3 regions of the Myxococcus faecalis genome follow, and region 3 is predicted to be linked to each of the others. Evidence: riboswitches for the same ligand, from Rfam matches in the RefSeq annotation. Region 3 holds a riboswitch; each other region holds the start of a gene.
What was found. A riboswitch is a leader RNA that binds a small molecule or an ion and turns the genes downstream of it on or off. The one in region 3 is predicted to bind cobalamin.
Positions count from the first base shown of each region.

Region 1: another riboswitch for cobalamin. It lies ahead of VZQ01_RS19090 (aminotransferase family protein); the one in region 3 lies ahead of VZQ01_RS25210 (TonB-dependent receptor plug domain-containing protein).
Region 2: another riboswitch for cobalamin. It lies ahead of VZQ01_RS42370 (acyl-CoA thioesterase); the one in region 3 lies ahead of VZQ01_RS25210 (TonB-dependent receptor plug domain-containing protein).

Region 1 is NZ_CP144336.1:4,775,486-4,785,504, reverse strand. It holds gene VZQ01_RS19115 (M20/M25/M40 family metallo-hydrolase) at 1-360, shown strand, start outside; gene VZQ01_RS19110 (hypothetical protein) at 506-1,624, shown strand; gene VZQ01_RS19105 (hypothetical protein) at 1,621-2,397, shown strand; gene VZQ01_RS19100 (adenylate/guanylate cyclase domain-containing protein) at 2,535-3,761, shown strand; gene VZQ01_RS19095 (MDR family MFS transporter) at 3,883-5,685, opposite strand; cobalamin riboswitch at 5,867-6,080, shown strand; gene VZQ01_RS19090 (aminotransferase family protein) at 6,346-7,710, shown strand; gene VZQ01_RS19085 (aldehyde dehydrogenase family protein) at 7,707-9,266, shown strand; gene VZQ01_RS19080 (acetyl ornithine aminotransferase family protein) at 9,288-10,019, shown strand, end outside.
Region 2 is NZ_CP144336.1:10,718,981-10,728,999, forward strand. It holds gene VZQ01_RS42360 (FHA domain-containing protein) at 64-1,032, opposite strand; gene VZQ01_RS42365 (S1C family serine protease) at 1,020-2,360, opposite strand; cobalamin riboswitch at 2,479-2,716, shown strand; gene VZQ01_RS42370 (acyl-CoA thioesterase) at 2,843-3,262, shown strand; gene VZQ01_RS42375 (hypothetical protein) at 3,428-4,111, opposite strand; gene VZQ01_RS42380 (hypothetical protein) at 4,285-4,767, shown strand; gene VZQ01_RS42385 (6-phosphofructokinase) at 4,909-6,006, shown strand; gene VZQ01_RS42390 (serine/threonine-protein kinase) at 6,039-8,072, shown strand; gene VZQ01_RS42395 (tetratricopeptide repeat protein) at 8,069-9,082, shown strand; gene VZQ01_RS42400 (sigma 54-interacting transcriptional regulator) at 9,113-10,019, shown strand, end outside.
Region 3 is NZ_CP144336.1:6,262,664-6,272,682, reverse strand. It holds gene VZQ01_RS25210 (TonB-dependent receptor plug domain-containing protein) at 92-2,053, opposite strand; cobalamin riboswitch at 2,113-2,359, opposite strand; gene VZQ01_RS25205 (FHA domain-containing protein) at 2,369-2,890, opposite strand; gene VZQ01_RS25200 (DUF7305 domain-containing protein) at 2,965-4,242, opposite strand; gene VZQ01_RS25195 (tetratricopeptide repeat protein) at 4,239-5,102, opposite strand; gene VZQ01_RS25190 (RNA polymerase sigma factor) at 5,099-5,695, opposite strand; gene VZQ01_RS25185 (hypothetical protein) at 5,740-6,840, opposite strand; gene VZQ01_RS25180 (dipeptidase) at 7,001-8,254, opposite strand; gene VZQ01_RS25175 (hypothetical protein) at 8,523-10,019, shown strand, end outside.

The sequences.
Region 1 (10,019 bases), 1.5 Mb from region 3:
GGGCCGGGTGGCAAGGAGCTGCTGGAGCCGTGGCTGTCGCCGCTGGTGGCGCTCGGCGCGGCGCAGTTCTCCCCGCGCGAGGCCGGGGGCGCGGACATCAGCCCGCTGCTCCCCGCGCGCGTGCCGTTCTTCGGCGTGGAGGTGGACGCGAGCCGCTACTTCGATGTGCACCACACGCACGCGGACACGTTGGACAAGGTGGACCCTCAGGACCTGGCGCGGAGCACGGCCGCCACCGCGTGGGTGACGTATGCGATGGCCGAGTCCCCGGACACGCTCGCGCGGCCGGAGGCTCCGGCTGCGCCCCCGGGTGGCGGGGCTCCCATGGCCGCCCCTGCGAAGGCCTCGTCGGGGCACTGAGCAGGAGTGGGGGCTCGGGATTCCGAGCCCCTCCGTGGCGCCTGAGGGGCTCCAGGGCCGGTGACTCAATTTTGTCGATAATCACGAGATAGCTATCAGCGGACTGGCTGATTGCCATGAATGGTAGCAGTATCGACAAAATTGAATGAAGCCCGATAGACCCCACTTCAGGGAAGAGTTCTGGAAGGACCCGCCGACGCTTCCGGCGGGCGTGGAGCTGGTGCGTCAGGAGGGGTTGATCATCCCGCGGACCGGTCCGGGAGGGGAGTCGGCGTATGACCTCGCGGAGGTCCGACTTCCGGAGGCCAGGGTCCCGGTGCTGTTGAGCTACCGCGCGCCCCTGTTCCCCGCGCAGGTGGTGGCCCAGAAGGACAAGCTGCTGTCGCTCCGCGAGCAGCTTCGTCACCGGGAGACGGACTTCGACAAGCTGCCGACCTTCCGTGTGCCGATGCTCGTCACCGACTCCGCGTCGCCTCGCGTGGTCGAGGCCTGCGCGAACGAAGAGCTCGCGCTGGTGGATCAACGCGGCACGTTCTTCCTGCGCACGGGGAGCACCTTCATCCGGATTCAGGGGCGCGGCTCCTCGAACCGCGTCCCTCGCGAGCCGGTGTTCCACGGCAAGGGCAGTCGTATCGTGCGCGCGCTGCTCGAGTCCCCCGGCCGTCGCTGGACGGTGCGCGCCCTCTCGGACCAGACCCAGACGAGCTACGCGTATGCGCATGGGGTCATCAAGCGACTCACCCAGGAGGGACTGGTGGACGTCGGTGGCGGCGTGCGCCTTCGCGAGCCCGTGGGTCTGCTCAAGACGTGGATGAAGCACGGACGTCCCACGGCCATCTCGAAGGAGGGGTTCAACGCGCCCTCCACGACGTCCCAGGCGCTCGAGGCGGGGTATCGGAGGCTGAGCTCCCAGGGGATTCGCTCCATCTTCTCCCTGGCGAGTGCCCTTGAACCCGAGGAGCGGTTCGTCTCGGGGCTGCCCCACGGGCTCTATCTCTCCGGTTCGCAGGAGGCGGCCATCCGCGCCTTCGAGCTGCGCCGGATGACGCCGCACAACTTCTGGATTCTCCGCGCGGAGCCCTCCGCGGAGACGGAGGTGGGAGGCATCTACTTCAGTCCGCGCGCCCTCCCGCATGGCCCGGGCGTGGCGCTCCCCCAACTGGCCGTGGACTTCCAGCACAGCGGCGGGCGTGGTGAGGAACAGGCGGACGAGCTGCTGCGTCGCTTCGCAAGGTCGTTGCCGCTCGTCGAGGACTTCGAGTGACCGACGAGGAGCGGTTCGACGAAATCCTGGGCGAGCTCCGGGAGCTGTTGCTCGACCTGGGAGCGCTGTCGACGCCCGTGATGCTCATCGGTGGACAGGTGCTCGCGTTGGAGTCGAAGCGCCGCGGAGGCTCGGGGGTCATCGCCGTCGAGACGGACACGGGCGTGGCAGTGGAGCGGGGGTTCTCGTTCGAGCCCGACCTGCTGTTCGACATGGACGGCTCGGAGTTCATGGCGGGCCGGCTCCCCGAGGTCTTCTCGGGACGAGGCTTCTCCCGACGCTCGAAGGGTTACCGTTGGTCGAAGGACCTGCCCAGTGGTCAGCGCATGGACCTGGACCTCTTCGCGCCAGGCGATGTGGAGGTCGACGCGCTCCCCACTCAGATGACGCCGCTGCTGGACTCTCGCGTCGCCTTGCGTCGGAGCCAGCAGGTGTCGCTCACCGTGGGCGGAAAGTCCCTGGCGATTCTCCTGCCCGACGCGGTGGGCTTCCTCACGATGAAGGAGCGCGCCAAGCGCGAACATCGTCCCGAGAAGTCCAAGGACAGCTTCGACATGTTCGTCTACGTCAAGCTGGTGGGCGCGCAGTCCACGCGCGAGGCGCTCGACTCGGCGGGTGACGAGGGTGAGCGGCTGCGAGCGCGGCTGAAGACGCTCTTCTGGAGCAGGGACGCGGCGGGCGTTCGGGATGTCCTCACGTACGCGTCGCAGCATTCCTCCGACGAGCAGGAGTTGTTGGCGCAGGCCGTCGTCGACCTGTTCGACGAGCTGTGAGGTCCACGCACACTCGTGGGGGGGCGGGGACAGGCACCCGCCCGCTCGCTCTCCGAGGTCTCCGTTGACGCTCCGGGTTCGTCATGGTTGCTTCGCGCCCGGCCCGGCTCGGCCCGCCGGGGGGTGGTGAGCGCCTCGTGAAAGTGAATGCCGGAGACTCGCGAAGCCTTCGCGACCATGCCTTCTCCTCCGTGGTGGGCTGGCTCGCCGTGGAAGCAAGGCGTCTGCCCAATCCCGTGCCGCTGCTGTCGGGCCTGTGTGAACGGCTGACGGCGTGCGGTGTGCCCGTGTCGCGCGCCTCCATCGTCCTCTTCACGCTGCACCCGCTCCTGCACGCCCGGAGCTTCCGCTGGCGCGTCGGACATGGCGCCACCGCCGAGGTCCACCCCCACGGCCTCCAGCACCTGCCCGCGTTCTCGAAGAGCCCCTTCAAGGCCCTGCGCGAGGGGCTGCCCGTCATCCACCGCCGCCTGGAGCAGCCGCTCCCGGACGGCGACTTCCCCATGTTCACCGAGCTGCGCGCCGAGGGGCTCACCGAGTACCTCGCGCTGCCGGTGTGCTTCAGCGATGACTCGCGCCACGGCGTCTCCTGGGCCACCTCCGAACCCGGGGGCTTCACGGACGCGCACCGCGCCCTGCTCCACGAGCTGCAGCCCATCCTGGAGCTGGTGCTGGAGGTCTTCGCGCGCAAGGACATGACGGGCGTGCTGCTCGACACGTACCTGGGCCGCGACGCGGGGCGCCGCGTCCTCCAGGGACAGATTCGGCGCGGCGACGGCGAGACGACCTCCGCCGTCATCTGCCTGAGCGACTTGCGCAGCTTCACCGCGCTGTCGGATGCGCTGCCCCGTGACGCATTGCTCGAGCTGCTCAACGCCTACTTCGAGACGATGGTCGGCGCGTTCCACTCGCACGGCGCGGAGGTGCTCAAGTTCATGGGCGACGCCGTGCTGGCCATCTTCCGCATCGACGACCACGCCCTCGTGGAGGACCGCTGCGCCGCCGCCGCGCGCACCGTGCACGAGGCGGTGCGTGCCAGCGAGCAGGACAACGCCTCGCGCCGCCGCAGGGGCCTGCCCACCTACGAGTTCGGCGCGTCGCTCCACGTCGGCGACGTGATGTACGGGAACATCGGCGCGTCGGACCGGCTCGACTTCACCGTCATCGGCCCGGCGGTGAACCTGGCCAGCCGCATCGCGGGCCTGTGCGCGGGGCTCAACGAGCCCGTGCTCCTCTCCGAGTCCTTCGTCTCCCACTACCGTGGCGACGTGAAGGACCTGGGGCACCACCCCGTCAAGGGCGTGCCCCACCCCGTGCGCATCTACACGCTCGACTCGGAGTCCTCCGCGCTCACCGCCGCGTGAGCCCGGCGCTGTCCGGTCCGTGGTGGTGACGCCCGGCACACCGCCCCGGCGCCCTCGCGCACTGGCGTGTGTACCGGCGCAAGGCCCGGTCCGCCTCCGTGCTCGTTGCGCGCCGCCGAGCTCATTCCGTGGGTGCCGGTGCCCGCGCGCGCCCGCGTTGCAGGGGTTGTTCGGGCAGCCGCAGTGTCACCAGGAACGCGAGCAGCGCGACGAAGATGGCGCAGCGGTACACCGCCTCCACCGCCCGCGTGAAGGACTCCTTCAGCGCCAGCGCTGTCCGGTCGACCGCCTCCAGCGTCCGCTGTTCCTTCGCGTCCACAGTGGAGAGCGCTGACGCCGCGGCAGGCTGCTCGCGCGCATCGGAGGGCGCCGTTTCCTTCGCACGTTGCTCCCGTACCTCCGGGCGCTGAAAGGCCTGCCGCTCGGCCTCCAGCTCCGCGCGCACGCGCTCCTTCACCTTCTCTGCCTGGAAGGCCGACTGCGCGGGGCCCGCCTCGCTCCCGTCGACACCGGGCACCGCGGACGCCAGCTCGGCGCGCAGCTTCGGCGGCAGTCCCTCCGTGGCGCTCGCCACGCGGGTGCCCAGCTGATGCGACAGCGTCGTCGCGAACACCGCGCCGAGCAGCGCCACGCCCAGCGTCATCCCGAGCTGACGGAAGAACGTGGCCATCGCCGTGGCCACGCCGATGCGCTGGGGTGACACCGCGTTCTGGATGGCCAGCGTGTAGAGCGGAATCGACGGTCCCAGGCCCACGCCCACCAGGACCATCTTCACCGTGACCTCCGTCTGCGTCGACGTGGGCGTCAGCGTGAACCCCATCACCGTGAAGCCCACCATCAACACCACCAGCGAGCCCAGCATCAGCCCCTTGTACCGGCCGATGCGCGACACCAGCTGACCGCTGAGGATGTTGCCCGCCACCACGCCCAACGTCAGCGGCGTCAACGTCAGCCCCGCGTGCGTGGCCGACAGCCCCACCACGTTCACCATGAACAGCGGCAGGAACACCACGCCCGACAGGAACACCGCGCCGATGACGAACACCGCCGCGTTCCCCAGCGCGAACGTCCGGTCCTGGAACAGCTTCAGGTCCAGCAGCGGCTCCTGCGCGCGCCTCTCCTCGCGCAGGAACAACACCGTCCCCGCCGCCGCGAGCGCGAACAACCCCAGCACCTGCCACGAACCCCACGCCCAGCCGCCACCGTGCGCCACCTGCTCCGCGCCACGCCCCAGGCTGAGCGCGAGCAGGAGCGGCACCACCGCCAGCGCCAGCAGCACCGCGCCCGTCACATCCAGCCTCCCGCGCGAGGCCCCCGGAGGCTTGAGCGCCGGCATGCGCGAGAGCACGAGCGCGAGCGCCACCGCGCCCACCGGCAGGTTGATGAAGAACACCCAGTGCCACCCCAGCCGGTCCGTGATGAAGCCTCCCGCCAGCGGCCCCACCACGCTCGACAGGCCGAACATCGCGCCGAACAGGCCCTGGTACTTGCCTCGCTCGCGCGGCGGATAGAGGTCCGCCACCACCGACAGCGACGCGGTGAAGAGCGCCGCGCTGCCCACCCCCTGCACCGCGCGGTACAGGATGAGCGTCAGCGTCGAGCGCGACACGCCGCACAGGAAGCTGCCCAGCAGGAACACGACGATTCCCGCCGCCAGCACAATGCGCCGGCCCAGCAGGTCCGACAGCTTCCCCCACACGGGCACCATCATCGTCGACGCGACCAGGTACGACGTCGTCAGCCACGGATAGAGCGCGGGGGAGATGCCCAGGTCCGCCTGGATGGAGGGACCCGCCGTGGCGACAATCGTCTGGTCCAGCGCCGCGAGCAGCAGCCCGAGCAGCGCGCCCGACATCGTGAACACCCTCTGTGCACGGGTGAACGTGAAGGGCGCGGCGGCGGTGTTCGCGGCGGACGGAGCCATGGTCTGGAGGCGTCCTCCGACGCGGAGCGCCACCGATGAAGGTGACGCCTGCGCGCGGGATGCGCCAGCGCTCATGCACGGCAGGTTGCTCGTCGAACATCCCCGCGCACCGGCAGACGTCACGTCCCCGCGCGTCGAGCGCGCACCGGCGCTTCGCTTGACAGTCCGAAGAGGCGAACAGTACATACCGCCCCATGTTGGTGCTCGGACCTCGGTCCGAGCTTAAAAGGGAACCCGGTTCGAATCCGGGGCTGCCCCGCAGCGGTAAGTGAGAACGAGCCTCGTCATCCGCACTGGTTCCCCTGGGGAGCTGGGAAGCGACGAGTCGTAGGAAGCCGGCCCCCAAGGCCGAAGCGCTCACGAGCCCGAAGACCTGCCCGCATCCGACCGTGGGAGAAATCCACGGACGGTTTCGACCTGGAGCCGCGTGGGACGGCCGGAAGGTTCGAGCGGCGCTCGTGCCTCGACGGGCCCTCACGCACGCTCGACTTCTCCGACCTCCATCCCCCGTGTCTCCAGTCGCCCGTGGGGGCGAAGGTCGGTCCGTGGGCTCCAGTCGGGGCCTGGTGTGCGCTCACGCGCGCATCGTGACTGCCCTTCTTCCACGCGGGAGCCCTGTCGGGCGACCTCCGGTCGTCCGCGCTGCGTGGAGGACGGACGATGCGGGACGAAGCCAGGCACACGGTGCGCTACCCCCAGGGGAACGTGCTGCTGCGCAATCTCGCGCGCGACTTCCCCGTGGTGACGCACGGCCAGGGCGTCCACCTCTTCGACGCGAGCGGCAAGCGCTACCTCGACGCCTCCGCCGGTGCGCTCGTGGCCAGCGTGGGTCACGGCAACCGCGAGGTGGCGGACCGCATCCATGAGCAGCTGCTGCGCGTCGCCTACGTCAACGGCACCCACTTCACCACCGACGTCACCGAGGCGCTCGCCACGCGCCTGTGCGCCCTCGCGCCCCAGGGGCTCACGCGCGCCGCGTTCCTCGGCTCGGGCTCCGAGGCGGTGGAGGCCGCGGTGAAGTTCGTCCGCCAGCTCTGGGTCGAGCGCGGCCAGCCCCAGCGCGGCAAGGTCATCGCGCGCGTGCCCGGCTACCACGGCAACACGCTGTACGCGCTCTCGCTGTCGGGGCGGCCCCACTACAAGACCTTCTTCGGCCCCCTGCTGGCGGAGGTCGTCACCACGCCCGCGCCGTACCCGTACCGCTCCGGGCTGGAGGACTACGCGCGCGACGGCGCCGAGCACTACGCGCGGCTGCTCGAGGAGACGATTCGCCGCGAGGGCCCGGACACCATCGCCGCCTTCATCGCGGAGCCCGTCATCGGCTCGTCCGCGGGCGCGTCGCCTCCACCGCCCGGGTACTTCGAGCGCGTGAGCGCCGTGTGCCGCGAGTACGGCATCCTCACCATCGCCGACGAGGTCATGTGCGGCTGCGGGCGCACCGGCCGCTTCTTCGCCAGCGACCTGTTCCACTTCACCCCGGACGTGCTGGTGCTCGGCAAGGGCATCAGCGGGGGCTACGCGCCCTTGAGCGCGCTGCTCATCCGCGAGGAGCACCTGGAGGAGCTGTGCCGGGGCTCGGGCGGCTTCATGCACGCGCAGACGTACCTCCAGGCGCCCGCGATGACGGCGGCGGGGCTGGCGGTGCTCGACTACTACGAGCGGCACGACCTGGTGGCCCACGCCGGGCGCGTGGGCGCGCACCTCCAGCGCCGCCTGCGTGAGGCGCTGGGCGCGCTGCCACATGTCGGCTCCGTGCAGGGCGTGGGGCTGATGGCCGGCATCGAGCTGGTCGAGGACACCGCGAGCAAGCGCCCCTTCCCACGCGCGCGCAAGGTCATCGAGCGACTGCTGTCGGCGCTGTTCGAGCGGGGGCTGGTCCTCTGGTCCAACACGGGCCACGCGGACGGGACGAACGGGGACCTGCTCATGGTCGGTCCTCCGTTGGTCATCACCGAGGCGGAGGTCGACGAACTGGTCGACACGCTCGCCCGCGGCATCCACCACTTCTTCCAGGAGGCGTCATGAGTTTCCGCATCACCTACTCGGTGCTGGAGGCGGACCTGTCCGCGCTGCACGCGCAGTTCGACGAGGCGCTCGCCGCCGTGCGCTCGACGCTGGGCGGAGAGCTGCCGTCGTGGCTCGGCGGCGAGGCGTTCCGGAGTGGAGACCTGCTTCAGAGCCGCAACCCCGCGCGGCCGGACGAGCTTCTCGTGTCCGTCCACCGCACGCCCGTGGCCGAGGTGGACCGCGTGGTGCGCGTGGCGCGCGAGGCCCAGCGCGGCTGGGGCGCGACGCCGTGGCAGGAGCGCGTGCGCATCCTCCGCCGCGCCGCGGACCTCATCTCCGAGCGGCGCATGGAGCTGTCCGCGCGCATGACGCTGGAGGTGGGCAAGAGCCGGCTCGAGTCGCTCGGTGACGTGGAGGAGTCGGCGGACCTGCTGCGCTACTACGCGGGTCAGCTCGAGCAGGCGGAGGGCTACTCGCGGCCCATGGCGCGCTTGTCCCCCAACGAGGACACGCGCAGCGTGCTGCGGCCCTACGGCGTCTTCGTCATCATCTCGCCGTTCAACTTCCCGCTCGCGCTCGCGGCGGGGATGAGCGGCGGCGCGCTGCTCGGCGGCAACAGCGTCATCCTCAAGCCCAGCGAGGAGACGCCCTGGTGCGCGGAGGGCCTGTACCAGGCGCTCGTCGACGCGGGCCTGCCTCCGGGCGTCTTCCAGGTCGCGCACGGCGAGGGCGAGGCGGTGGGCGCGGCGCTGGTGCGCCACCCCGGCATCGACGGCGTGTCCTTCACCGGCAGCAAGGCGGTGGGCATGGAGCTGCACCGGCGGATGTCCACGGGCCGCGTGCGGCCGTGCCTCCTGGAGCTGGGCGGGAAGAACCCCGCCATCGTCTGTCGCGACGCGGACCTGGAGGCCGCCATCGAGGGTTGCTTCCGCTCCGCCTTCGGCATGTCCGGTCAGAAGTGCAGCGCCCTGTCGCGCATCTATGTTCACGAGTCGCTCTACAACGCGTTCACCGACGGCCTCGCCGCGAAGGCGCGTGACGCGCGGGTGGGTGACCCGTCGCTCGCGTCCGTCTTCACCGGCCCCGTCATCAACGCGGCGGCGGTGAAGCGCTTCGAGCGCGCGGTGGACGAGGCCCGCCAGGACGGCGCGGTGATTGCGGGAGGTGGACGTCCCCGTCTGGAGGCCGCGCTCGAGGAGGGCCACTTCGTGGAGCCCACGGTGGTGGCGCTCTCGCACGGACATCGCCTCATGCGCGACGAGCTGTTCCTGCCCTTCGTCGGCGTGACGCGCTTCTCGACGTTGGACGAGGCGCTCCAGCGGGCCAATGACTGCGACTACGGCCTCACCGCCGGCATCTTCAGCCGCGATGCCGAGGACGTGGAGCGCTTCATGGCCCAGGCCGAGGCGGGCGTCCTCTACGCCAACCGCCGCACGGGCGCGACGACGGGCGCGTGGCCCGGCGTGCAGTCCTTCTGCGGTTGGAAGGGCAGCGGCGGGTCCGGCAAGGGCGGCTGCGGCCCCTACTACGTCGCTCAATTCATGCGCGAGCAGGCGCAGACACGGATGGGCTGACGCCCTCGACAGGAGACCCCCATGACCATGCTCCATCCCGAAGTGAAGACCGCCCTGCCGGGGCCGAAGGCGCGCGCCATCATCGAGCTGGACCAGCGCTTCAGCTCGCCCTCGTACATCAAGGAGTACCCGCTCGTCGTCGAGCGCGGCGAGGGCCCCTGGGTCCACGACGTCGACGGCAACCGCTTCCTCGACTTCATGGCGGGCATCGCCGTGGCCTCCACGGGCCACGCGCATCCGCACGTGGTGAAGGCCGTCCAGGAGGCCGCGGGCCGCTTCCTGCACATCTGCGGCACGGACTTCTACTACGACGCCTTCTCGAAGCTCTGCGCCAGGCTCGCCGGCTACCTGCCCGAGATGGGACCCAAGAAGGTCTTCCTCACCAACTCCGGCACGGAGGCGGTCGAGGGCGCCATCAAGCTCGCGCGGCACCACACGCGCCGCCAGTACATCGTCGCCTTCAAGGGCGGCTTCCATGGGCGGACCTACGGCGCCATCTCGCTCAACTCGTCGAAGGTGGCCCAGCGCGCCTTCTTCGGGCCGCTCCTGCCCGGCGTCATCCACGTCCCGTACGCGAATCCGTACCGCTGTCCCAACGGCTGCGCGCCGCAGGCGTGCGGCGACGCGTGCAACCCGGCCCTGGCGCTGGAGCGCGAGTGGTTCGTCAACCACGTGGACCCGCGCGAGGTGGCCGCCATCTTCGTGGAGCCCATCCTGGGCGAGGGCGGCTACGTGGTGCCCCCGACGAGCTTC
Region 2 (10,019 bases), 4.5 Mb from region 3:
CCGAGCGACGCAGGCTACCTTCCAGGTCTGACACCGCCAGCCCACCCAGGGCGTCGTCGCGCGCTACTCCTCCTTGGCGAGCGCGTCCACCTGCTCCTGGAGCCCGTCCAGGTCCTCGAAGAAGGACTCCACGGGCTGGGCGCGGGCCACCCGGAAGACGGGCGGCAGCAGCGTGCGGGAGAAGTCGAGCGACGTGCTGAAGGGCTCGTTGCCCAGCAAATCGTTCGCCCGCGACACGGCGCCGAAGGCCAGCGTCACCACGACGAGCACCCGCACCAGCCGCGCCGGCTCCCACCGCGCCACGTAGCGCAGGTGCCAGAAGAGCCCCCAGCCCATGAGGAGCAGGAACGTCGCGTGGTACACCCAGGAGAGGCTCGCGCCCAGGCCCAGGCTGAAGCCCAGCGCGGCCACCAGCAGCGGCAGCGCGACGGCGCCCAGCAGCACCAGCGCGCCGATGGTCGCGTGCGCGCGGTAGTGGAAGTGGCGACGGGAGATGCGGCTGGCCACCGCCCAGCCTCCGGCCCACAGGAGCGTGAGCGTCAGGGGCATCACCAGGGCCACCGTGAGCTCGCCCCAGTCCGTGCGCGCGTAGTTGCCCAGGTAGGACGCCAGCGCGCTGAACAGCAGCAGGGACAGCATCGCCACGGGGAAGGCGCGCGGGTGCTCGAACACGCGCTCGCGGGGCTCGCCGGACACGGTGCTCACCACCGTGGGCGGCACCGCGTGGTTGCGGGCCCGGAAGCGCAGCACCGTGTCCCCCACCGCCACGCGGGTGTCGGGCGCCAGCTCCAGCTCCGCCAGCTGCGTCCAGGGCTGCACGCGCCAGGTGCCGTTGTCGCTGCCGACGTCGCGCAGCACGAGCGCGCCGTCCTCGCGGCGGTCGATGCGCAGGTGCTCGGCGGAGACCTTCGGGTCATCCAGGATGACGTCGTTCGAGTACGCGCGGCCCACCGTGGCCGGGAAGCGCTCCAGCCGGTGACGCGTGTGGACGGAGTCACCCTCCAACACCTCCAGGAAGATCACTTCGTCCACGACAGCCCCTCCAGGTAGCGGCGCGCCAGCTTGCGCGCGTTGTCCGCCGTGAAGCCGCCCAGCGTGAGGCTGGTGTCCACCCCGCTGGTGCTGGCGTTGAGCGCGGCGGCGCGCAGCACCAGGTCATAGAGCCCCGGGAAGCGCTTGTACGCGCGCAGGCACATGGCCGCGCGCACGGGCAGCCCGCCCACGTCCACGAACTCGGAGGTGCACCGGAAGTTGGTGACGTCCTCGCGCGAGGCCTCCACCGTGTCCGGGTCCTGCGAGAACAGCGCGGTGTAGAGCGCGGAGAAGCGCAGCGCGCCCAGCTCCTGGCTGGAGGCCTGCTGATGCAGGAAGGCCACCACGCCGGTGCGGTGCCGCGAGGACAGGTAGATGTCCTCCTCGGACGAGCACTGGTAGTTCGTCACGGTGTACGGCACCTCCGGGTCATGCGGCGTGTCGCCCCAGCACTTGAGGAAGGGAATCCACCGCCCCGGGACGTGGTAGCTGCCCAGGGCCTGCTTCGGCAGCGAGGCCGCGAGCATCTGCTCGGTGAGCCGCTGCTGGTTCTCGATGAGCTGCGCGCGCACCGTCTCCAGCAGCGCGGGCGTCGCGTCCGGCGCCATCTTCAGCGCCCGGCCGAGCAGCGTCCTCGCGCGGTGCACCGGCACCAGGAAGCCCAGCTGGTTGCCCATGGTGGCCACGTTGACGCCCACCACGGTGCCCTGCCCCGTCAGCGTCGGGCCGCCGCTCATGCCCGGGTTGATGGCGCCGCTGAAGTGCAGGCGCTCGTAGAGCGAGTCCTGGATGAAGCCGTTGTACGTGCCCTCGACGATGGTGGTGCCCAGGTCATGGGGGTTGCCCATGGCGAACAGGCGCGCGCCCTGGGGCGGCTCGCGGTCCTCCAGGACGAAGTAGTCCTTCACCGATTCATCCATGCGGATGACGGCCAGGTCGTGCACCACGTCCACGTCCACCAGGCGCGCGGGCACGGGCTCCCCGCCGGTGCGCAGCACGAGCTGCGCGGTGTAGTCCTCCGGGTGGAGCACCACGTCGGAGACCACGTGGTAGTTGGTGATGGCGTACCCGTCGCCCGAGACGAAGAAGGCGGAGCCGATGGAGGAGCGCGTGCCCGAGCGGCGCTCGATGATGCGCACCTGGGCGACGCGGTTCTGGATGCGCTGGAAGAGTTCGTGGGTGGCCGGGGGCAACACGGCCGGAGGCGGCTCGGGCGCGGGAGCGGGCACGACGTCGGGTTGGCTTCGGACGGCGGAGGGCGCGCCCGGTTCGGATGGGGCGACGGCCGGCGCCTGCCCCAGCACGGCGACGAGGAGGAAGACGAACATGGATGCGGCGCACGCTATCCCAGCGCCGCGCGCGCGGGGGTACCGAGTGGCGGGGCATGAGGCCTCCGGTGCGCTCGTCGACCCACCTGCCCTGTTGGCGACGCGCCGGGCAGCGGGTAGGGTCCGCCCCGCCCGAGGTGCCTCGTGGGGGTCCACGAGGTTTAGCAAGGGAATCCGGTGTGAATCCGGAGCTGCCCCGCAGCGGTCAGTGGGAACGAACGCCGTCGAACGCACTGGTCCTCGGCAGACGAGGGCTGGGAAGGGGCGGCGCCTAGGACGCCAGCACGCGCCGCGATGAGGGGCGGGTGGTGGGAGGCCCACGGAGCCCGAAAACCTGCCTCGAGCCCATCTGGGACGCGGACAGCGCCCCGGGTGGCGCTTCGCCCCCGGCCTTCGCGGGAAGGTCAGGCCATCCCTCGCGGCCCACCGCCGCCCTCGGAGGTCTTCATGTCCGGGGAGGCCCGTGGGCCAGGAGTCCGTCCATGAGTCACATGCAGCCGTCCCTCCCCTCCTCCGCCACCGAGACGCGGATGGTGGACATGGTGTTCCCGGATCAGACCAACCACTACGGCACCCTCTTCGGAGGTCAGGCCCTGAGGTGGATGGACATGTCCGCGTTCATCACCGCCAGCCGCTACACGCGCCGCACCGTGGTCACCGCGTCCAGCGAGCGCGTGGACTTCCACATGCCCGTGCAGCAGGGGCAGCTCGTGGAGCTGGTCAGCCGCGTGACGGCGACGGGCCGCACCTCCGTCACCGTGGACGTGGAGATGTTCGCCGAGGACCTGCTCACGGGCGCGCGGGAGCTGTGCACGCGCGGGCGCTTCGTGCTCGTGGCGCTGGATGAGCACCGCAAGCCCACCGCCGTGCCCCCGCTCTTGCCCGAGCCGGGTGCGCAGTGACGTGAAGCCCTGAAACGCAATCCGCGCCGGGGCCGGCTCCTCGGGCTCCGGCGCGCACTCCAGCAGATGGCATCACGCGGGGACCCGCCCGCCTCCGAGGCGGCCCGCTCGCGGCGCCGCCCAGGGCGCCACCGGGGATTCATTCGTGCGCGAGCCGCGCGGTCGTCACGACTCGGAGGCCATCCGCCCCGCGCGCCCCCGGCGCCACGCCGCGTATGACGCCACCAGCGCACCGGCCAGCGCCCCCGCGAGCGCGCCCAACAAGCGCCGGGGAACCACGCCAGGCGTCGTCGTCGGCTCCAGGCGGAACGTCTCCAGCGAGGCTCGGACGCTCGGCGCCAGCACCTCCCAGCGCACCGCGGGCGCGCTGACGACGACCACCGCGTGCCGCCCCTCGGACGCGAGCCCCGCCACCAGCACCGTGCGCGTCTGCCCCGCGTCCCGCAGCGTCCCCAGCACCTCCACGCGCGGCGCATCGCCTCCAATCCGGTCCACGCGCTCCGGCGACAGCACCACCCCCAGCTCCCGCTGGAAGTGCTGCATCACCGCCGACGCGAAGTCGTCACGCTCGGACGGGCTCGCGGAGAAGCCGCGCTCCACCACCGACACCAACATCGTCGCCGCCTCCGGGCCCTCGCCATCCGCGAGCGCCGCGGACAAGGACCTCGGCGTCTCCGCGTCCAACGTCACCGCCCCCGCCACCGAGCCCGTGTACGGCTCCCACCGCACCATGTGGAAGCCCTCGGGCGGACGCAGCACGTAGCCGTCGCGCCGCAGCTCGGTCCCGAGCGCGCCCGACAGCAACAACCACCCGCCTGCCACCCACGAGAGGCTCACACCGCGCAGCATAGGCCCCCCGAGCCCCGGACGCGGCCACTCACGCGCCAGGCCGCATGAACCCATGGATACCCAGAAGACACGGCTTCACGGGCATGAGGCCCACCGGCCCGGCTCACCGTGAAGTCAGGCCCGCGCGCCTTCGTTGTGACATCCCCGTCGGGCACGGGTAACCTCGCGCCGAGATGAATCCTGCAGCCCGGGTGGAGATGGAGGCTCGCGCCGACCGAGCGCTGCGCCGTGGAGAGCTGGTCGAGGCGCTCGACCTCTATGAGGCGCTCCTCCTGGCCTTCCCGGACGACGGCGCGCTCGCCGACAAGCTCGCCAACCTCCGCGAGTCCCTCCAGCCCCTGGAGCTCCAGAAGCTGGAGGCCTCCCGACCGCCCGAGGAGCCTGAGCTCCCGCTCGGCCCCTCCTCACCCGCCCAGGAGGGTGAGCGCCTGTTCGCCCTCGGGGACTACGTGGGAGCGGCCGCCGCCTACCGCCGCGCCGTCCAGGAGCGCCCCGACAACGAGCTCTTCAAGGAGCGGTTGATCGAGGTCTACCGGATGGCGAAGGAGATGCCCCTACAATCTCCGACAGACAAGGCGCTGCCCAAGGCGCCCCAGCCCCGTCTGCAGGCCCTGCTGGACCGCGTCGCCTCTCGTCGCCGCCTCAAGCGGGACTGATGGAAGCTCGCGTTTCCACTCGGAAATCCGATCCGTGAGGTGATTCGCGCGTTGCACCCCAGCGCGGGGGCCTCCTATCATCAGGTCCGACGTCGCTGTCATGGTGGGCACTCCTGCCTCTGACACCCGCGTCCGACCCCTATGGCCCGTTCACTGAGACTCGGAGTCCTCACCGGTGGCGGAGACTGCCCCGGGCTCAACGCGCTCATCCGCGGCCTCGTCAAGCGGGGCACGCACGAGTTCGGCCACGAGTTCGTCGGCATCGAGAACGGCTACATGGGCCTGGTGGAGCCCGACCTCACGCGTCCCCTCACCGAGGAGGACACGCGCGGCATCCTCCCCAAGGGCGGCACCATCCTGGGCACGTCCAACCGCGCCAACCCGTTCATCTACGCCTTCAGGGAGGGGGAACGTTGGGTGGAGCGCGATGTGTCCGACGCCGTGCTGCGGCGCTGCGAGGCGCTGAAGCTCGACGGCGTCATCGCGGTGGGCGGCGACGGCACGCTGTCCATCGGCCACCGGCTCAGTGAGAAGGGCCTCAAGGTGGTGGGCTGTCCGAAGACCATCGACAACGACTTGAGCGGGACGGACCAGACGTTCGGCTTCGACACCGCGCGGCTCATCGTGACGGAGGCGTTGGATCGGCTGCACTCCACGGCGGAGGCGCACGACCGGGTGATGCTGGTGGAGATCATGGGCCGGCACGCGGGCTTCCTCACGCTCGAGAGCGGGCTTGCTGGCGGAGCGGACGTCATCCTCATCCCGGAGATTCCCTACCGGGTGGAGTCCATCGTGGAGAAGCTGCGCCGCAGGGCCACGCGCCGCCGCAGCTTCTCCATCATCGCCATCTCCGAGGGCGCCTTCCCCGTGGGCGGCACGCTGGCCGTGCTGGACAAGGCCGAGGACGTGCCCGGACGCGGCGTGGTGCGGCTGGGCGGCTCCGGCAAGGTGTGCGCGGACCTCTTGGCGCAGCACGTGGAAGCGGAGATCCGCGTCAACGTGCTGGGCCACCTGCAGCGTGGCGGGAGCCCGAGCGCGGCGGACCGCGTGCTCGCCACGCGCTATGGTTGCAAGGTGCTGGACCTGGTGCGCGATGGACAGTGGGACCACATGGTGGCCCTGCGCGCCGGAGAGATTGTCGCGGTACCGCTGAGCGAGTCGCGCAAGGAGCGCCGGGTGGACCCTTCCGGCGAGCTGGTGCGCTTCGCGAAGAGCATGGGCATCAGCTTCGGGGACTGAGGGAGGGGGAAGGCACTTTCGCCGCACACGTCATGACGCTCGTCGGCCGCCATATCGGTCGCTATCGCATCCTCGAGCAGCTCGGCTCGGGGGGCATGAGCGTCGTGTACAAGGGGCTCGACACCGCCCTGGACCGTGAAGTGGCCGTGAAGGTGCTGCACCCCCACCTGGCGGGCAAGGACGAGTCGCGGCGGAGGCTCGCGCGCGAGGCCCGCGCGGTGGCCAAGCTGCACCACCCCAACATCCTCGAGGTGTTCGACTTCTCCGCCGCGGACGCGCAGGACGCGTTCATCGTCACCGAGTACATCCGCGGCCAGACGCTCAAGACGGTGCTCGACGAGGGGCCCATGGATCCGCCGGAGCTGGCGGCCATGGTCATCCACGAGCTGGCCGCGGCGCTCGCGCATGCGCACGAGGCGGGCGTCATCCATCGCGACCTGAAGCCCGAGAACGTCATGGTGCGCGAGGACGGCATCCTCAAGCTCATGGACTTCGGCATCGCGCGGCTGCTCGACATCGAGGAGCGGATGACGGTGACGGGCACGCTCGTGGGCTCGCCCGCGCACATGTCCCCCGAGATCATCGAGGGCCTGGAGGCCGGCCCCGAGGCGGACGTCTTCAGCGTGGGCATCATGTTCTACGCGGCCATGACGGGCCGGCTGCCCTTCTCCGCGCCCAACACCACGGCCACGCTCAAGCGCATCCTCGACGGCGACTACGAGGACCCGCGCCGCCGCGTCCCGTGTCTGTCGGATGAGCTGGCGGACATCTGCGCGCGCTGTCTCCAGAGGGACCCGAACCAGCGCTACCCTGACGCCGGCAAGCTGCGCGACGCGCTCGCGGACTACCTGGCGGGCCTGGGCTTCGCCCGCGTGGGCGAGGAGCTGGTGTCGTTCTTCGCCGACCCGCCGTCGTACCGGAAGCTCGCGCGCCAGCGCATCGTCGCGTCGCTGCTGGAGCGCGGTGAGCGGCTGCTCGCGGAGAAGCGCACGCCGCGCGCGCTCGGCTGCCTCAACCAGGTGCTGGCGCTGGACGCGCAGAACGCGCGGGCGCTGGGGCTGCTCAAAGGCATCCAGCGGGCGCAGCGCGCGCGGAAGTGGCGACGGCGCGGCATCCGGCTCGCGGTGGGGCTCGCGTCCCTCACGGCCGTGAGCCTCGGCGGCTACAAGCTGTACCACGCGCCCGCAGACGCCGCGTTCCATCCGCCCGAGGCGAGCACGCCCTCCACGCCCCCGTCCATGACGTCCGGAGGCCGCGAGCCGAGCGGCCCCGAGGCGACGGCGCCCTCCTCCACCGACCCGACCGGGGCTGGGCCCGCCGCGCCCACGGGCACCGGCGTGGCCCCCGGCGCGCTGCCGCGAGCCCCCGAGGGTCCAGGCACTCGCACGCCGTCGCCCCGGAGCGAGGGCTCGCGCGGCATGGCGTCGAAGAGCCCTCCCACCGAGGCGCCGGGCACCCGCGCCGACGCGCTGTCCCTGGTCCCCGGCGGGCCCTCCCCGCGCACGGGCGGTCCGCGCGCGGTGGGCGGCGCACCTCGCGCCGCGGACGATGCGCGCGCGGTGGGCGGCCCTGGTGAGGAGCGCGTCGCCGGACGGCAGCCCGGGGCGAAGAAGGTCTTCGCCACCATCCTCGTGCGGCCCTTCGGGGTCATCCGCGTGGGCGACGGCGCGCCGAGCGCCCAGGCCCTGTCGAAGCACGACGTGGAGCTGTCCCCGGGGCGCCACACCGTCACCATCTCCTGCGACTACTGCCTGGACGTGAAGGAGGACATCGAGGTCCAGTCCGACGGCGAGAACCGCTTCCACCTGGGGGCCCAGCCCAAGCCGTCACCGCTCTCGCTCGAGTACACGCCCGCCGAGGCCACCGTGCGCGTGGGCGACCAGGTGCGCACCGCGCGCGACAGCGTCCAGCACCCGTTCGAGATTCGCGCGCCGCGCGGCCCCGCGGGCTTCCTCCACACCGTCGCGGTGGAGATCTCCCACCCCGGCTACAAGACGGAGCGCCGCGTGGTGCAGCTGCGCCCGGGAGAGCCGACGCTCGTGGCCGGGAGCCTGTCCCCCGAATGAACCGTGGGCTCGCGCTCATCTCGCTCTGGCTCGTGCTGTGGACGCCAGCCGCCTCGCTCGCGCAGGAGGACACCGGGGACCCGGAGGTGACGGCCCTGCGCGCCAGCTTCGAGTACGGCAAGTACGCCGAGGTCCTGGACCGCGCCGGCGCGCGCATCGACCGGGGCGGGCTGGGCGAGGACGAGCTGGTGGAGCTGCACAAGCTGGCGGGCCTGGCCGCGTTCAACCTGGGCCGCACCGAGGAGGCCTCGCGCCACCTGCGCGCCCTGCTCCGGTTGGACCCCGACTTCAGCCTGGACCCGTTCGTCGTCCCGCCCCCCGCGGTGGCCTTCCTGGAGGGCATCAAGGACGACATGACCAACGAGCTGGAGTTCCTGCGTCAGGAGCGCCGGCTGCGCCAGGAGCGCGAGAAGGCGGAGACCGAGCGCCGCGAGCGCGAGCGCGTGGAGGCGGAGGTGCTGCGCCGCCGCGCCGAGGAGCTGGCCAGCCAGGTCAACGTGCGCACCGTGGAGAAGCGCAACTTCCTGGTCAACTTCGTCCCCTTCGGCGCGGGCCAGTTCCAGCAGGGCCGCAACAGCCTGGGCATCGTCTTCGCCGCCACCGAGGGTGTGCTCGCGGTGACAAGCGTCATCTCCTACTTCGCCTACGAGTCGCTCTTCGAGGAGCGCACACTCGAGCTGGACAACGTGCTCGATGACGACGGCAAGGCCTCCATCACCATCCGCTTCATCCCCACCAGCCGCGAGCGCCAGCGAGACACCTGGCAGCTGCTCAAGCTGGCCTCGGCCGCGGGCTTCTACACCATCTACGCCCTGGGCGTGGTGGACGCGCTGTACCACCATGAGGACCAGGTGGTGCGCACCACCGTGGAGACGCGCGAGCCTCCGGCGCGAACCACGCCGCGCTCCGAGGTCCTGACTCCCCGCGCCACCCCGCCGCGCACCACCGCGCGCGTGGGCGTGTACCCCACCTCCGGCGGCGGCGGCGTCGCCCTGTCCCTCACCTTCTGAGCCCCTCAACCTCCAGGTATGTGAAGCCCTATGGCCAGCCTCACCGTCCGCAGTCCTGATGGCAAGGTCCGCGAGATCGCCCTGCACAAGCGCATCACCAGCATCGGCCGCAGCGCGGACAACGACATCGCGCTCGACGACCCCGGTGTCCCCGACAGCGCCCTGCACGTCACCTTCGACGGCACGCGCTACGAGGTGGGCACCCTGGGCGCCACCGTGCAGGTCAACGGCAAGAAGCGCGACACCCACGCGCTCGCCACCGGCGACGTGCTGCGCGTGGGCAACACGGAGCTGAAGTTCTCCCGCGAGGACGCCCCGCGCGCGCCCCCGCCCTCCACGCTCGCCCCGGCGCAGCGCGAGGCGCCGGCGACCAGGGACACGTCGGACTCGCACACCACGGAGCTGCCCGGGGTGCCCGGCCGCGAGCTGGCCATGCTGCGCCGGCTCACCGCCTTCAGCGAGCGGCTGCTGGCGCTCTACGACGTGGAGCGCATCCTCGAGAGCCTGATGGACGAGGCCATCGAGGTGACGCGCGCCGACAAGGGCTTCCTCATCCTGATGGAGAGCGGAGACCCGCGCGTGAAGGTGGCGCGCAACGTGGCGCGCGAGAACATCGAGGACGCGGTGGAGAAGCTGTCCGACTCCATCATCGCCAAGGTGGTCAAGGAGCAGCGGCCCCTCATCGTCGCGGACGCGGTGGACGCCCCCGAGTTCAAGGCCAGCGAGTCCGTGGTCAACCTGCGCGTGCACTCGGTCATGTGCGTTCCGCTGATGCACAAGGGCGACCTGTTCGGCGTCATCTACGTGGGCAACGACCGGCTGGTGAACCGGTTCGAGCCCAAGAGCGCGGACATGCTCACCATCTTCGCGGCGCAGGCGTCGCTCGTCCTGCAGAACGCGATGCTGGTCAACGACCTCAAGCTGGACAACACGGAGC
Region 3 (10,019 bases):
CGCGGGCGGCTGAGAGGACCGCACACCGACTGGCGACGGCGCGGTGTCACCTCGCACGCCACGCGCTCCGGAACAACTCCGGCGTCCGGGCTCACGGAGCACGCGGTGCATTCGAGCCCTCGGGAGCAGAAGGAGCCGGCTCGAGCGACACCGCGAGCGTCGCGTACGCCGCGCGCCCTGGCAGCGGGAAGCCGGTGAAGTCCTGTACCCGCGCGTCGAGCAGGTTCTTCACCTCGACCGACAGCGTCACCTCGGGCCGGTGCAGGAAGGTGCTGGAGGCCCCCACGCTCCACAGCGTGCGCGAGGGCAGAGAGCGCGTGCCCGTGCGGTTGACGAACTGCGACGCCTGATACAGCACCTCGGTGCGCGCGTTGAGCCACTCCGGCCCCGCGCGCAGGCGCCCCACCCACTTGTGTCGCGGGCGATTGGGCAGGTCCTGGTTGAAGTAGCGCGGGTCTCCAAACCGGTTCTGCGTGCGCAGCCACGTGTAGCCACCGCTCGCCGACAGCCACGAGAGCAGCCGCGCCTCCGCCTCCAGCTCCGCGCCCCACACCCGCGCGGCGTCGAAGTTGTACGGCCGCGCCATCATCGGCGGATACAGCTCGTACGCGATGAGGTCCTCGTAAAGCGCCGCGAAGCCGCCCGCCGTCACACTCCACCGAGGAGCCCCCGCCACCGTCGCCTGGGAGTCCCAGACCACCGCCGCGTCCGCGTAGAGCGCCCGCTCGGGCCTCAGCCCCGGATTGGGCAACAACGTCCCCTGACGGATGTACAGCTCCAGGAACGACGGCGCGCGATGCGACTGTCCCGCGTTCGCCCGAAGCCCCACGCCTCCGCCCAACGACAGCCACGCGCCGACCTTCGGCGAGAACAACCAGTAGGGCCCCACCCGCTCGAACCGCAGCGACGGCACGACGCTCAACACGTCAGCCACCAGCGCCCACTCGTCCATCACCATGACACTGCCGCGCCACCAGCTCGCGGACTGCGCGCCCTTCGCCTGGGTGACCTGCTCCCCCGACGACGCCACCGTGGCCGTCAGCGCATGCCCGCCCCCGAGCAGCGTCCGCCCCTCCACCTCCACCCCACCCACGACATGCCGCTGCGGACCTCCCGCCCCCAGCAGCCCCCCCGTCACCTCCAGGCCATCGCGACGGAAGAAGCCCCTCGCACTCGCCTGCGTCCCCAACCACCGCACGCCCAATGACAGCCGGTCCAGGTCCTGTCGCCCCGCGGACTGGGGGTTCTGTACCGTGCCCGGAATCGCGCGGTCCTCCAGCGACAGCTCGGACAGCACATCCAGCCGCGAGCCCCCCGGGAGCCGCCGCCGATACCGCAGCAGCACGCCTCCCCCCTTCGCGTCGTTGCGCGCGCGCGCCTCCGCCGTGACGGGGTTGTCCGGCACCGCGGGCAGCTCATCCAGCTCGTACGCGAAGTCCCCATCCGAGCGCCCCGCGTGCAGCAGCACCAGCGCGTTCCCGTCCAACAAAGGCCCGGTGATGGCCACGTGCCCCAGCGCCGTGTTCCAGCTCCCGTAGACCACCTCTCCACTGGCCCGCACGTGCGACGACGGCGCGCGCGTGACGATGTTCACCGCGCCGCCGAGCCCTCCCGAGCCATAGCGAGCCCCCGCGCCCCCGCGCAGCACCTCCAGTCGCTCCACCAATGCGGCCGGCACCTGCGACAGGTCCGCCATGCCGCCCGCGCCGTTGAGCGGGATTCCATCCAGGAACACCAGCACCCCGTTCGACGCCGCGCCGCGCACCACCAGGCTCTTGCTCTGCCCGTAGCCACCCGAGTCCTGCACCGCGAGCCCCACCGAGCCCACGAGCAGCTCCGCCGTGTCCCGCGCCTCGCCCGCATGCTCGCTCGCGTCGATGACGGTGATGGCGCCCGTGGGGTCGCGGCGCTCGGGGGCGTCGGGAGGCGGCGGCGCCTTGCCTCGCACCACCGTCGCGGGCACGACGACGTCGTCCGTCGCCTGCGCGCGCGCTCCGGAAGGCAGGCTGAGCGCCAGGCACACCAGGTGCCCGGCGAGGAAGGTGCGCCGCATGCTCCGCCTTCCGCTCTCTCCATCGAAGAGAGAAGGCCATCCGCACGTGCCGCCACGCGACACGTCCGCACCCTCGGGCAGGTCTCCTGGCTGATGGACTCCAGCTCCAGGCGCACGACGCGTCTGGCTGGAAGGGGGCTTCCGCCTTCCCCCGGAGCGTCCGCCTGGACACCGCCGGAGTGGCGACAACCGAAGTCCCCGGCCCTGACCTCAGGGCGGCCCATTCACAGTGGCGGGACCGCGCCGGAATCGCACCGGCTTCCCTCTTGAAAGCCCGACATGGGCACCCAAGGGCGCACCCCTTCTAGGAGCTGACTACCAGCGCGTCAAGCGCACCCGGGACGACACCTCGCACGCGCGCGCGTAGGACTCGAAGGCGCTCGCCTGCAGGAACACCACCTGCGCGCCCCCCAGTCGCAGCGAGGCCTGGCTGAACAGCGGCGTCGAGCGCCCCGGTACAATCAGCACCCCCTCCACGAAGGTGCCGCCGTGGCTCTCCAGGTCCGTCACGCTCCACACCTCGGTGTGCGGTTCCGGACGGAAGCGCGCGTGCTGTCGCGACACGGTGGGCTCGGGCAGGACGATGTCGCACTCGGGGCTGCGGCCCACCATCACCTCCGGCCCTCGGCCAGGGAAGCGCGGACACAGCTCGAACACCACGGGCTCCACGACTCGCGATGGAATCGGCACCTTCAGCGTCGGCGGCTCCGCCTGCGCCACGGAGCGCGGACGGCTCGGCATGGAGTCCCACACCAGAACGGGCCACCCGACCTCCCGCAGCAGGGCTTCGCGGTCCTCCTGGAGCCGGGACATCAGCGCGGACAGACGGTGGAGCACGACGAGCCCTCCAGGCCGGGAAGGTGTGCACGCAAACCTGTGCACGCCCCCTCGCCCTGTCCACCCCCCTTGCGTCACTCCACGGTTCCGCAGGCGCTCGCCAGCGAGAGGATGTCGGAGTCGTAGTGCAACGCCAGCGTGCCGGACGACTCGATGTGGCGCACGAAGACGGAGCCGAACACCTCCGCGTTGCCGCTGAGCGTCAGCGTGGCGCCGGGCGCGTAGAGGTTTCCCGCGAGCACACTGCCCGCGGAGATGCCCAGCGTCCCCGTCCCCGCGGCGTACACGCGCACCTTCGCCGGCGCGTCCACGGACCCCAGCAGGAGCTGGCCGGCCACCGTCATGTCGCCGCCCACGAACAAGTCCAGCTCCCCCGGCGGCACCACCTCCACCGAGAGCCGCTCGCCGATGACGACGCTGTCCCGCACGAAGAGCGCGGTGCGCTCGCGCACCACGAGGTTCAGCCGGCCCTGGCCCTCGATGCCCGTCAGGAAGAAGCGCCCGCACGGCAGCTCCAGCGTGCGCTCGCCGGTGAAGCCCTGCAGCGCCGAGGGCTCCAGGTCGATGACGTCGTTGTGGTTCTCGCGAGCGTGGTTGGCGATGAGCCCCTGGATGTCCACCACCGACGCGGTGTCCCCGCACGCGCACGGCGACACCGAGTCCACCGGCTCGCGCAGCACCTCGGCGGCCGTCACCGTGCCGGACATGCTGCGCTCCGCGGGCACCGCCAGCTTGCCCGCCACGCTCAGCGACGCGAGCCCCACGTCGCCGCGCACCCACGCGTCCCCCGTCACCTGCGCGGACACGTTGCCGCTGAGCGGACCGCCGCTGTACAGCCCGCCGCCCACCGACAGGCCGCGCCCCAGCAGGATGCCGTCCGCGCCGCCCGCGCTCAGCCCGCCGCCAATCGTCAGCGTGTCGTTGGCCGCGACGCCGCCGTTCGTCGCCACCGCACCGCCCTTGCCGCCCGGCACGTACTTGCCCAGCGAGCTCTTGAACGCATCCGTGGTGAGCGACGCGCTGAAGGCCAGCCGCTCGCACGAGCACAGCGCGTAGCGGAAGGCCCGCTCGGCCAGGTGCCCGCTGCACACCTTCGCGCCCGTGAGGCTGTCGCCCACCAGGAGCAGCGGCCCCGTGGACGCGCAGAAGGCGGTGTGGTCATCGGCGGGCTGCTCGCCCTCGCCCGTCGTCGGCCCGGCGTCCGACGAGGCCACCGGCCCCGCGTCGTTGCGAGGCGTCTCGATGAAGGCCACCGGGTCCTTCACCTCGCACGCGCTCCAGGCGCCCACCAACCCCAGCACGCAGAGGACCTTCGTCCCGGACTTCCACGGCGACACGTTGGCGCGACTCATCGACCTGAGACCTCCTTCAGCCGCTTCCGGGCCGCCACGGCATGGGGCGAATCGGGGTGACGCGCGACGAAGTCCTCCAACGCGCGCACCTCGCCGTCCCGGTCCCCCAGCGCGCGCAGCGCCTCGGTGACACCGTGGCTCGCCTCTTCTTCCAACAAGCCCCCGGGCCAGCCCTTCAGGGCCTCCTGGTACTGGCGCAGCGCCCCGCGCGCATCGCCCAGGTGCTCCAGCCTCAACGCGCCCGAGGCCACGCGCGCGACGTACGCGGACATGCCCTGGGGCTCGGCGCGGATGACGCGCAGGTAGAGCGCCTCGGCCGCCTTCCACTGTCCGGTGGCCCGATGCGCGTTGGCCCGGCGCAGCAGGTCCTCCGGCGCGGGCGCGGCGGACGGCGCGCTCATCCGGGGCTTCACCGGAGCGATGGGCTCCAGAGCGACCGCATCGGGCACCTCCGGCCCTGGAGGCACGGACCGCTCTCGCGCGACCGCACCGGGCACCGACGGCACGGGCGGCTCCGGCGCGAGCACCTCGGGCACGGGCACGACGGGCTCGGCGCGGGGCACCAGCGGCGCGGAGGGAGCGATGACCGCGGTGTCCTCCGGAGCAACAGGCTCCTGGCGACGCCAGAGCTGCCAGGTCGCGACCGCCGCGGCGCCGACCACGAGCAGGGCCCCGCCCATCCACCAATGCGGCCGGTGTCGCCGACGCGGGGGCGGCGACGGCGCGTCCATCGCGGCCAGGAGCGCGGCCTGCACCAGCGCGGCGGACTTCTGCCGCGACAACCGGCGCGCGGGTCCGGAGCCGTCATCCAACGGCATAAGCAGCTCGTCCGGCCCGTCCTCATCCACGAGCCGACTCATGCCGCACCTCCCTCCGGAGCGCCACCCGCATCCGTGGCCAGCGCGCGCAGCGCCGTGCGACCCAGCCGCAGGCGGCTGCGAATCGTCTCGAAGGGAATCCCCAGCTCGTCCGACACCTCCGGCACGCTCATGCCGAGCACATGGTGCAGCACCATCGCATGCCGCTGCTCGTCGGGGATACGGTCCAGCAGCATCACCATGCGACGGCGGTGGACGTACTCGTCCGGCGGCGCGTCCTCGGACGGCACCGCCATCAGCTCCGCCGGCTCCTCGCCCCTGCGCGCCTCGGTGCCCCGGGCGCGCCGGAGCCACGCGAAGGTGGTCCTCGCGACCACCCGGTCCGCCCACGAGTGGAACGGCCCCTCTCCCCGGTACGAGGGCAGCCCCCGGAGCAGCGCGATGAGCGCCTCCTGGGCGATGTCCTCCACGTCCCCGTCGCCGTGCACCAGGTAGCGCACCAGGTTGCGCACCCGGGGCAAGAGCTCCAGCAGCAAGGACTCGGCGGCCTCCTTGCGCCCCTGGATGGCCGCCTGGATGCGCGGGTCCACTCCAGGTCTTGCCCTGCCGATGGCTTCCGGACCCGTGCTCGTCATCGACCCCATGGAGGGAGGCCGAGGCGAAAACGGGTCATCACCGCTCATGGCAGCAGCACCAGCGCCAGGGACGCCCTGGGCCGGATGGCCCAACCCTGATTGCGTGGCACGAAGTTTCCATTCTCGGAGTAACCCAGCTCGGGCCGCCCCACCGCCGCGTCGGCGGCCACGGACAGCTCCACGGCGAGCAGCCGCGAGAAGCTCCACCGCAGGGACGTGTCGGGCCCCACCAGCAGCGCGGGGATGAAGCGCGGCTTGGCGGCCTGGATGCCCGGGAAGTACGACTCCGTGCTGCGGCCGAAGAGCAGCAGGCCCGCCCCCGCGCCCAGGCCCCAGCGCAGGGCGCCCGTCTCCAGCAGCGGGAAGTCCAGCCACAGCCCGCCCGAGTACTGCTCCAGCTTCACGTCGGTGCGCCCATCCGGGAGCATGCGCGCCAGGCTCAGCGAGAGCAGCAGCCGCAGCCGCGCCGAGGGGAACTCCCACCCGGAGCCAATCAGGAACCCCTGCTGGCCGGAGTCCGTGTACCCATCCAGCGCGGCGAGCCCGCCCACCATCACCTGCCACCGCAGGGAGCGCGCGTCCTTCGAGGCCGGCGGATAGGTCCACAGCTCCGGGGGCACGACGACGGGGCCGGCCTCGGGTTCGAGCACGGGCACGGGGGGCGCGGCGGCCTCCACCACCTCGCCCAGGGGCGTGCCCGCCTCCACCGCGCGCAGGGCGGAGCGCACCACGAGCGCCACGGCCTCGGCGCCCGCGGACCACTCGAGCGCGCCGGGTTGTCCCTCCAGCTTCGCGGTGCGGATGAAGAGGTGCCGGCTGCCGGGCTCGGCGAAGTGGACGCGCAGCTCGGAGCCGGAGCGCTGGAACCAGAGCACCGCGCGGGCCTGGTGCGCGTCCGCGAGCTCGACGGCGGAGCGCCACTGGGCCTGGGGCGGGCCCTCCAGGGAGGGGCCCGGCATGGCGCGCAGCTCCACCGGCAGGTCGCTGCTCTGTCCGCGCACGCGCTCGAGCAGGGCGCCGTCCTCCGCGGAGGCAATGCGCGCCACGGCCAGCCATGCGCCGCCGCCGTCCTCCGCGCGAGCCTCCACGCCCAGGCACAGGGCGGCGACGAGCCCCAGCCGAATCAACACGACGCCCGATGCCATGAACGCGAGGCTAGCTTTCGCGTGTGGCCGAAGGAAGCCCCCGGGTTCCCCGGACCCGCTGTACAGCAGGTGCATCGGAAAAGATGCGCCGCGCCTGCAATCCCGGGCGGACAGGCGTCACGTTCCCTCGTGCCGCCGCCTGCCCTCGCGGGGCCTGGAATCAGCGCCGGACGCTGGGGGGTGAGCGCAGCTCGCGGCTGACGGCCTCCGCATCGCGGAAGACCCGTAGGAGATTGCCGCCCAGGATCTTGTGCAGCTGCTCCCGCGTGTAGCCCCGGGCGAGCAGCGCCTCGGTGATTCGCGGCAGGTCCGCGACCGAGTCGAGTCCCTGTGGCGCGGAGTTGATGCCATCGAAGTCCGAGCCCAGGCCCACGTGGTCCACGCCGGCCACCTTCGCGATGTGGTCGATGTGGTCGATGACGGCCTTGAGCGGAGGACGCGGCACCTTGGCGGCCCACTCCCAGCCGGCCTGGGACTGGGCTCGGAAGCGCGTGACGGGGTCGGAGTCCTGGTGCTTCGCCTCCACCGCGGCCAGGGCGGCGGCGCGCTCCTGGGACATGGCGGCGTAGGCCTTGCGGTAGTCGTCGTCGACGAAGGCGGAGAAGAAGTTCACCATGACGACGCCGCGGTTGGCAGCCACGGCCTTGAGCATCTCGTCCGTCATGTTGCGCGGGTGGTCCGTGAGCGCGCGAGCGGACGAGTGCGAGGCAATCACCGGCGCGCGCGTCACCTTCAGCGTGTCGAAGAAGGTCTTGTCGGACACGTGCGAGACGTCCACGAGCATGCCCAGCCGGTTCATCTCCCGCACCACGTCGCGGCCGAAGTCGGTGAGGCCGTCGTGGTGCTTCACGGTGGTGTCGGTGATGTCGCCCGACGAGTCGGCCCACTCGTTCGTGTTGGACCAGGTGAGCGTCATGTAGCGCACGCCCAGGCGGTAGAAGTCGCGCAGCACGCCCAAATCGTTCTGGATGGCGTGGCCGCCCTCGACGCCCAGCAGCGTGGCCAGCCTCTTCTGCTTGCCGGAGCGCGCGGCGACGATGTCCCTGGACGACAGCGCGAGCACCATCTGGTCCGGGTGCTGCTCCACCGCGGTGTGCACCGAGTCGATGATGCGCAGCGCCTGGTGCGTGTAGCGGCCGGCGTACTCCTTGGGCTCCACCCAGATGGAGAAGAAGGCCGCGCCCAGGTTGCCCTCCCGCGCGCGCGTCAGGTCCAGGTGCCCCTGGCCATTGGGCGGCTTGGAGCCCACGTCGAAGCCCTCGTTGAGCATGCGCAGGGGCGTGTCCACGTGGGTGTCGATGATGAGCGCCGAGTCATGGATGGCGCGGGCCTTGGCGGAGACGGGCGCGGGCGCCGCGGCGAGCGACGGGGCGGTTCCCAGGACGACCAGGGCGGCGAGGACGGAGCGGTTCACGCAAGGCACCTCGGGACGGCGGGACGGGTGGGCGCACTCTTTCACGGAGAGGGGATGGGTTGAAGCCGCGTCCCCTCGGGACGAACGTGCGTCCAGGCACGACGCAAGCGCCCCGGGAACGGTGCGCCAGGGGCCCCATCCCGCGCGCTCCCGAGTGAAGTCCACCCTGGCGCGACGCATGCAAAACCTCCGGCCAGGTCCCTCCCGACGCCGCGCGTCCCCCGATGCGCACCCGGGCTCGTCCGATGGGGAACCAAGGAGCCGGTCGATGGTGTGGCAAGTCGAGGCAGCTCAAGAAGCGGGCAGCATCCGCATCACCTACGACCTCGAGTGGCTGCACCAGGTCATGCTCGCGTCCGCGAACTCGATGGTGCCCTTCACGAGGTTCTCGACGGGCGCGAACCTGGGGACGCGGTCCTATCCCCGCTCGTACAGCCCGGGCTTCGTGCTGGGCCGGGGCAAGCCGCTCGACACCTCGTCGAAGGGAGGCGGACGTCAGCCGCTCAGCAACGGGGGCGGCATGTACTCGCTGCTCTCCCTGTTCGAGGAGGGTTGCGCTGGGCTGGCCGTGCCGCTCAGCGACATCGCCATCCTGTCCAAGCGGGCGGTGTGCCAGGCGGTGCTCGCCGGCTTCGTGCAGAAGGGCAAGAGCTTCCACGTCGAGGGGGGCACGCGGCTCGCGATGGAGCGAGGCCCGGGCTGGCAGATTCACGGCTATCCGATGCTGTGCATCCTCGGAAACGAGGCGCAGGCCTTCCCCTCGAAGCTGAACAACCAGGGCCAGTGGCGAATCATCCAGTGCGTCTTCGGGGCCAGGCTCACGCGCGCGCTGCGCGCCCGCGGCATTGGCATCGAGGTCGTCTCACGCGAGGGCTTCGGCTCGGTCTTCCCCACGCTCGCGGACATCCCCAACGGCATCCGGCTGGACCCGGGGCTCTTGCCTCCTGCCGCCGGGGCCGAGGCCATCATCGAGGCGCTCGACTTCACCGGCGAGTTCATCACCGCGATGCTCAAGGTGATGCCCAAGGTGGTGCCCTCGAAGGTGCCGCCGGTCATCAAGCTCATCACGTCCCTGGAGGGCTATGGGGATGACCAGCTCGCCGCGCTCGACCGCCTGATGTCGGCCTTGCACGCCCTGACGAACAACTCCCCCAAGGCCACGGCGGCGAACTACGCGGAGCTCATCGGCAACTTCAACGGCAGCGAGGTGGCGTGCTCCTGGGCCTTCGAGAACAACCAGGTCTCCTACACCCTCGCGGGCGTCCTCCCACGCGTCCAGGGTCCCAAGAAGAAGCGCAAGCCCGAGCCCGATGACTCAGGCTACGGGTCGGAGTCCGAGTACGAGGATGACGACTCGGACCTGCTGCCGTCGAGGAAGCCCACCAAGGGAGACGGAGACGCGCCGGTCGAGGTGAACGACAGGCTCGTCCTCAAGAAGGCCTCGCTGGTGTCGGGCATGGCCGCGCTCCGGTCGGCGACGATGTTCGGGATGCTGTATTCGAACTGGCTGTTCTCCTCGAAGGGCGGCGCCAAGCTGGACTCCCAGGGCGAGCCCCTGCCCATCCAGTCCTGGGCGCCCTACTTCGAGCTCGACCATGACGAGCTCTACGCGTCACTGGACAGCAAGGTCGGCACCCGCGTCCTGGTCTTCGACGGCGCGCCCAATCCCATCAACATCGACAACAAGCCCTTCGTGTCCGCGCGAGAGCTCGGGGCCATCATCATCGACACGACCAACAACACCACCCTGGAGCGGGCCGAGTAC